2 regions of the Janthinobacterium sp. HH106 genome follow, and region 1 is predicted to be linked to the other one. Evidence: predicted binding sites of a transcription regulator. Region 1 holds the regulator's gene; the other holds the start of a gene.

Region 1 (3,906 bases):
CACGGCCGTTGTCCTTCTCGGCCAGGCTGACGGCCACCACCACTTCGCCGCTCTCGGTGAACTTGATCGCATTGCCGGCCAGGTTGACGAGAATCTGCTGCAGGCGCTGGGCGTCGCCCATGAGGCGGCGCGGCACGTCGGGCTCGACGGCAATCGCCAGTTCCAGCTCCTTTTCGCCCGCATTCATCGTCATCGTCGTGGCCAGCGTGTTCATGACTTCGTCGAGGTCGAATTCGACGGGCGACAATTCCATGCGGCGCGCCTCGATCTTCGAATAATCGAGCACGTCGTTGAGGATGCCCAGCAGCGACTGGCCCGCCACGCGCACCATGGTCAGATACTTGCGCTGTTCCGTATCGAGCTTGGTATTGCCCAGCAAATACACCATGCCCAGCACGGCATTGAGGGGCGTGCGGATTTCATGGCTCATGTTGGCCACGAAATCGCTCTTCGCGCGGTTGGCCGCCTCGGCCCGGTCGCGCTCCTGTTCCAGCTCCGCCGCGCGCGATTCGAGCTCCTGCTGCAAGCGGTCGCGCTCGCTCATCAGGCCGTTGAACGCTTCCGTCAGCTCGCCGATCTCGTCGCGCTGCTGCACGGGCACGGGAGTGAAACGGCTGCCGCTGGTGCGCAGCGCCTGCAGGGTGTCGCGCAGGCGCACCAGCGGCGAGAGCAGGCGCACGGTGACCCAGCCCAGCACGGCTGCGGCCAGCAGCGAGGCGAGGATGCTCCACAGCACCAACCGGTACAGCACGCCGTCGAACGGTTCGAAGGCGTCGTCGAGGGGCAGCGAGGCGGCCAGCAGCCAATTTACGGATTTCAGGCGCTTGAAGCTGTTGACGGCCGTGATGCCGCGGCTGTTGGTGCTGACCATGGTGCCTTCGCCATCGTCCTTCAGCAGCCGGGTGGTCGTCAGGTTGGCGTTCGGCAGGCGCGGCTGCAGCAAACGGCTGGTGTCGGGATGCAGCACATAGCGCGGCACGGCGCCGCGCGTGAGGACGAAGTAATAGCCGCTCTTGCCGATCTTTTCTGAGCGCAACCTCCCCAGCAGGTTATCCTTGTACAGGCGCAGCACGCCGATCACCACGCCGGCCACCTGGCCATCGGCGCCCAGCACGGGCGCGACCATCTGCACGATGGGCATGCCGCTCGATTTGCCCAGCATCGGCTCGGTGATCATGGGCTGGCGCGTGCGCAGCACGGTCTGGAAATACTCGCGCTCGGCGACGTTGATGCCGGCGCGCCCCGCCACTTCCGGCATGTCGGCCACGACGGCGCCGTGCGCGTCGAGCACCAGCACGTCGTCGAACAGCACCAGCATCGAGCGGCGCGAATAGTATTCGCGCAATTGGGCGGGCTGGGCGATCAGTTCCGGCGGCTGCTGCCGGGCCGTCAGGGTGACGATCTGCAGCAGCATGCCCAGCTTGTCGTCGAGCTCGGCGGCGGTGCGGCTGATCAGGGACGACTGCTGGCTCAACAGTACCTTGGTGAAATCGTCGCGCATGTGCTGCACCTGGATCATGGTGACCAGCGCGATCATGGCGATCGAGGTCAGGCTGGTGGCCAGCGCGACTTTTGCTTTGATGCCGAGAGGCTTCATGATTTCCTTTTCAGTACCGGGCGGCACAGGCGGCAGATAATGCTGTCAGGAATTTTCCTATCAATACCCCAGCTTGGCAAGCGCCGCCACGCAAATTGCCCTCTCCGCATGGGCTTTTGACGATGTTGCCATATAATTAAAGTCGGAACGTCGTTTATTCAGCGAAATTGCGGTGAAATTGGCACACGGCAACCCTGTATGCAGTAAACTTGTTGTTGCATTTTCTAAAAGGTACCGACATGACTGAAGCGCTACTCACTCCAACCTCGCCCACAGTGACCGTGGAAGCGTTGCGTGCGCGATGCTCGACCTGCAGCATGCATCAATTGTGTCTGCCGATGGGCCTCGACGTGGGCGACATGGACAGACTGGACCAGATCATCGGCCGCCGCCGCAAGATCGTGCGCGGCGCTTCGCTGTTCCGCATCGGCGACTCGTTCCAGAACCTGTATGCGATCCGTCTGGGCCACTTCAAGACCTACCAGATCAATCCGGGCGGCGAAGAGCAGGTGACGGGTTTCCAGATGGCGGGCGAACTGCTGGGCATGGACGCCATCAGCGCCGACCGTCACCACTGTAATGCGGTGGCGCTGGAAGACAGTGAAGTGTGTGAAATCCCGTTTTCCAGCCTGGAACAATTGCTGGGCAATATGCCGACCCTGCTGCGCCATTTCCACCGCATGATGAGCCAGGAAATCACGCGCGAGCAAAGTGTCATGCTGTTGCTGGGCAACATGCAGGCGACGCAGCGTTTTGCCGCCTTTATCGTCAACCTGGCGTCGCGCTATGAAGCGCGCGGCTATTCGGCCAGCAAATTTCAGTTGCGCATGTCGCGCGAGGAAATCGGCAACTACCTGGGCCTGACCATCGAAAGCGTCAGCCGTTTATTGTCGAAATTCAAGAAGGAAGGCTGGCTGCGCGTTTCCAACCGCGAGATCGAGATCTTGCAGCCGGCCAAGTTAAAAGCTATTACAGCCGGCACCGACGTCTGCAAGTAACAGCACCGTCAAAACCTGCTGCGCGTCGTGCTTTGCGGCCTGCGATGCTCGCTGTGCTATAGCACAGCTGTGCTTCTCAGCCACAAATCACTGCCGCTCGCTACGGTTTTTTCCCGGCGCTGTACGTTATAGCTCTTCATCCGCGTGCAGCGCGATGCTGCGTTGCACGGGCCAGGTCCAGATGCCGGACAGGCGCCACTCGCGTTTGTCGTTTTCCACCAGCACTTGCCAGCGGCTGCGCTCGAGCATCGGCAGCGCCACGGAAAAATTGCCGGCCGCATCGGGCTGCACCAGCAGCTTGATATCCTTTTCCGGCAGGGTCGCATGCGCCAGGTGCAGCTGCAAAGGCCCCTGGTACGCCTTGCCGAAGCTGTGCACGGAGCCGCTCAGGCGCGCTGCAGCGACGTCATACGACAGGGTCGTATCCATGGCCAGGTCGCTGGCGATCGTGTCGCGCTTCAAATCCTGGTTGATCGCCTTGCCCTGCTTGTAATAGTCGCCCACCACCAGCGCATCGGGCTGCGTAAACGCGATATAGCCCATGAAGCTGCCGACGACCACGGACAGGCCGGGACCGATCATCAGCAGCCATGGCCAGCGATGCTTGTACCAGGGGGCAACGGGAGGTTGCAGTTTCAGACTGTCGGACATGGTATTTCTCCTGTGTTTCTGGTATACGGCCAGCCCCCATGCGGGGACCGGCCTTCCTGCATTAGCGCGGCACGATGAACACCGCGCTTTCGCGCACGTGCAGCGACGGGTCGTCCAGCGAGTGCAATTCGATCGCAATCTTGTTCGAGCCCTTCTCGCCGACGCCGTGCGGCACGCGCAGGCGGATCGGCCAGCCCAGCGTTTCCGTCGGCTGCAAGGTCACTTCGTCGCGCGTCAGCAAGGTCAGGCCCGGCAAGCCGGATGCGCTGATTTTGAAATGCTGGCTTTGCTCCGAGGTGTTCATGATCTGCAGACGATAGACGTTTTCGATCATGCCGTCTTCCACCTCGCGTCCCATCGAACCGCGGTCGCGGATCACGTCCATTTTCAGGGGCGTGCGCAGGGCCAGCGACGTACACACGGCGATGATGATCAGGGCCAGGATGGACGTGTAGATCAGCACGCGCGGGCGCATGGCGCGCTGGCGGATCTGCTTCGAATTGAAGTTGTTTTCCATCGCATGGTCGGTGCTGTAGCGTATCAGGCCACGCGGCCGCTCGACCTTGTCCATCACGGTATTGCAGGCATCGACGCAGGCGGCGCAGCCGATGCATTCATACTGCAGGCCGTTGCGGATATCGATACCGGTCGGACACACCT
Region 2 (3,906 bases), on a different contig from region 1:
GGTGGGCGCCCATGTGGGCTCACTCTACAGTTTTAACAAGATGAAGGAGGCGGGCGAGCCCGAGAAACATGGCGAAAACCACCGCCAGCCGCGCCATCCGGGCATGCTGATCGCCGTGGCGCTGGGCGGCCTCGAAGAGCGCGAACGGGCGCTCGAGACACTGCACCGGCTGGGCGCCGAGCATATCGAGGAAGCGGAAGGCACGATCGCCAATGGCGACTGGCATGACTTCGATCCGCTCAGCATTCCCGTGCTGGTGGCGTGAATCAACGCCTCTGTGGTGCCATATGCATAAATTCCGCGCTGCACGAAATTTAGGTATGATCCTTGTTAGTATGAGTAATTATTGGTAAACAATGCCGACAGGGATAGTTTCCGCGCGCCCGAAGTGACACTGGACCAAGGTGACTGCCCGTAGTACTTGCCTCGCATGCTAACGAGTATGGATAGGAGGGCGCGTCATGACACAGGCATGGTTCATTCTGACACGGGCCGATGGGCGCGACATCTGCGCGCCCTCACCGGCACAGCTGGCCGATGCGCTGGCCGAGGTGTACCGCGGCGGCGCCGTCACGCCGGATGGCAGCCCGGCCGCCGTCTTGTTGCGCTTTGGCTACGACGATGGCTTGATGTATCAGGTCGAAGTCGCTAGCGGAGGCGAAGTCACTTTCGAGGAATGGTCGGACCGCGATTGCGAAATTGCCCTGGCCAGTCCGCGCCACATGTCGGCCCTGCCGCAGGACGACGCGCTGCAGCTGTGGCAGTGGCTGGCGCAGCGCCAGGTGGCGAAGATCCGCAGCCAGCCCTGGCAGGGCGGCTAGCCCGACCGTTTTAGCAAAGGCCTAGTGCGCCATCAGCACGGGGATCGTCATGCTCTGCAGAATCGTGCGCGTGACGCCACCGAGGATGGTTTCGCGCAGGCGCGAATGGCCATACGCTCCCATCACCAGCAAGTCGACCGACAGGTCGGCGGCCTGCGACAGCAGCGCCTCGCCGATATCGCCGCGCCGCACGCCACCCCCATCGAGCAAATGCAGCCGCGCTTCCACGCCGTGGCGCGCCAGGTAGTGCACCAGTTCCGCGCCCGGCTGTTCGCCGTGCTCGGCCGCATGCACCTGGGCGTCGAAGATGGCCACGTGGACTTGCCCGGCGCGCTGCAGCAGGGGAAGGGCGGCGGTCACGGCGCGGCTTGCTTCCTTGCTGGCGTTCCAGGAAATGAGCACATTGCGCGCCGCTGCCGGCGGCGCCAGCAGGGGCAGCGGCGGCGCATACGGCACGATCAGCACGGGCCGGCCCGAATGCAGCAGCACATAGGCGGGAAAGTCGCGCATCACGGACGGCGATTTATCCTTGGCATTGTATTGGCTGATGACGACCAGGTCCGCATAGCGGGCAAGCAGGCTGATGCCGCCCGCCGCCTCGTCGTCGAGCACGCGCTGTTCGAATGAGGCGACGCCGGCCGCGCGCACCTGCTGTTCGAAACCGTCGAGGGCGCGCGTGGCGCGGTCGCGCAGGAAATTCAGATGCAAGCTCAGGTTCGGGTCCGCATCGAGGTCGGGCTGGTGCTGGTACAGCAGGCGCGACACGCCCGTCAGCGCCACGCCCGTCAGGTGGCCGCCGCACGCCTGGGCGATGCTGGCCGCCGCTTCGATGCGGGCGGCGCGCCCGGCGCTGTCGTCGATGTGGAGCAATACGGTCTTGTACGTCATGGCCTGTCCTCTCGCTGTGCAGTAGCGGCCATTCTGGCACAGTCCGGGGCGCCGGCCGCGCACGACTGCACCAGGCTGGGCACTTGATCTGGCGCAAGGCTGGCAATAAAAACTGCTCCTACACTTGATGCCACGCAGAACAACCATAACAAGCGGGGAGAGACAGTCATGAAGGAACAAAAGGTAGCGCTGGTCACGGGCGGCATGGGCGGCCTGGGCACGGCCTTGTGCCGGCGCCTGCATGCGGCGGGCTTTGCCGTCGTGGCGGCGCATACGCCGGGCAACACGCGGGTGGAAAGCTGGCTCGACGAGCAGCAGGCGCAGCAGTATTATTTTCACCCGCTGGCCCTTGACGTGACGGACTTTGCTGCCTGCAGCGAAGCCGTCGGCAAGGTGCTGGCGCAGTTCGGCCGCATCGATGTGCTGGTCAATAACGCCGGCATCACGCGCGACCAGAGCATGCGCAAGATGGAGTTGCCGCACTGGTCCGAGGTGATGCGGACCAATCTCGACAGCCTGTTCAACATGAGCAAGCAGGTGCTGGAACCCATGCTGGAAAAGAAATGGGGACGCATCATCAATATCTCGTCCGTCAATGGCCAGAAGGGCGCGTTTGGCCAGTGCAACTACGCGGCCGCCAAGGCCGGTGTGCATGGCTTCAGCAAGGCGCTGGCGCTGGAAGTGGCGCGCCACGGCATCACCGTCAACACCGTGTCGCCCGGCTACCTGCGCACGCAGATGGTGACGGCCGTGCCGGCCGATATCCTGGAAACGAAGATCCTGCCGCAAATCCCCCTGGGCCGCCTGGGCGAGCCGGACGAGGTGGCGGCCCTGGTCGCTTACCTGGCGTCCGACGAGGCGGCATTCGTCACGGGCGCAAACATCGCCATCAATGGCGGACAGCACATGAGTTAGGTAAGCGTACAGCTTGCATAGAGGCAATGGCAGTAGAGGAGACCCATCCACCCAGCCGGCGCATAGACGCTGGCGGAGGACGGCAGGCAGCATGGTAATTACGCTGGAAAACAGGGGGCAGGGCAGCGATGCCTTGCCCTTTGTTGTCGTGCCGCCGTTAAGCTAGGGTCATGGTATGGCGCGCCGTGCCTTTTCCAGCCGCGTCTGGCAATCGATGCACAGGCGCGCTTCGGGGCGGGCGTTCAGGCGCGACAGGCCGATGGCTTCGCCGCAGTTGTCGCACAGGCCGTAGCTGCCGTCGGCAAACTTCGCCAGCGCGTGCTTGATGATGGCCAGTTGCGCCTGATTGTGCTCGGCCGCTTCGCTGACGAGGGCGTTCAAGGTGCGCACGCTGGCGTTGTCGGCCGGCGAGGCTTCGATTTCATTGAGCAGCGAGGCGCGCGCGTCCGCTTCGGCCGCTTCGTTCTCTATCTGTTCCAGCAACGCCAGCTTGCGTTGCTCCAGCACGCCTTGCAGGCGCTGTAGCTGGTCTTGCGGCAATCCATTCATGGCTGTCCCCGATAGGAGTCTCTCCTCTATGGTAGTCCAGGATGGGCGCTTCTGCTTGCGCTACTACCCGCGCCGCGTTTGACGCGGCGCAGGCAGGCGCGGGCCGTTCTATGCTGGCTCTTTCAGGCAGTTGACCATCCAGGCCACGCCGAACTGGTCTTTCAGCATGCCGAAGCGTTTGGCCCAAAACGTTTCTTCCATGGGCATCTGGATGGCGCCGTCACGCGCCAGCGCGGCGAAGGCCCGTTCCGCCTCCTCCGGCGTGTCGACGGTCAGGCAGATCGAGCTGCCGCTCATGCCCTTGGCGCCCTCGTCGTAGCCGCCGTCCGAGCCCATCAGCATGGTGGGACCCAGCTGCACGGAGCCGTGCATGATCTTGTCATACCAGTCTTCCTTGACTTGCTCCTGCATCGGCGTGCCGCGATACGGCATCAGGCACAGGTCTGTGCCATGCAGGTGCTGCCGGTAGTATTCCAGCGCTTGCGCGCAGTTTCCATTGAATTGCAAATACGGTTCGATACGCATGTTGGTCTCCTCTGGCAATCGCCCCGCAGGCACGATTGCCAGGCGGGGACGTCCCAGTATAGGCGCTCGCCGGCCGATTTCAATCAGTCCGGCGCCATCTCTTGCAGCCGCTCACGCACCTTGCCCAGGGTGCTGAGGATGCGCTCGGGATTGCCGGCCAGGACGGCACTGCCCAGATGTAACAAACTCGTCGACAGGCTGATCCAGT

The links. Region 1 encodes FNR, which switches genes on or off when oxygen is low (the NO sensors DNR and NnrR bind a similar motif). Its sites were predicted from a motif close to TTGATNNNNATCAA; they were not measured.
Region 2: a site for FNR is predicted at 1,793-1,806, ahead of JAB8_RS21390 (universal stress protein). Genes of this name have one in related genera too.

What each region holds. Positions count from the first base shown of each region.
Region 1 covers NZ_LRIC01000012.1:132,600-136,505, forward strand. Annotated here, with positions in the region: gene JAB8_RS06675 (response regulator) at 1-1,597, opposite strand, end outside; gene fnr (fumarate/nitrate reduction transcriptional regulator Fnr) at 1,837-2,595, shown strand; gene JAB8_RS06685 (FixH family protein) at 2,722-3,246, opposite strand; gene ccoG (cytochrome c oxidase accessory protein CcoG) at 3,308-3,906, opposite strand, start outside.
Region 2 covers NZ_LRIC01000056.1:94,814-98,719, reverse strand. Annotated here, with positions in the region: gene JAB8_RS21400 (glycine zipper domain-containing protein) at 1-265, shown strand, start outside; gene JAB8_RS21395 (hypothetical protein) at 462-821, shown strand; gene JAB8_RS21390 (universal stress protein) at 843-1,709, opposite strand; gene phbB (acetoacetyl-CoA reductase) at 1,878-2,624, shown strand; gene JAB8_RS21380 (TraR/DksA family transcriptional regulator) at 2,793-3,173, opposite strand; gene JAB8_RS21375 (VOC family protein) at 3,282-3,698, opposite strand; gene JAB8_RS21370 (hypothetical protein) at 3,782-3,906, opposite strand, start outside.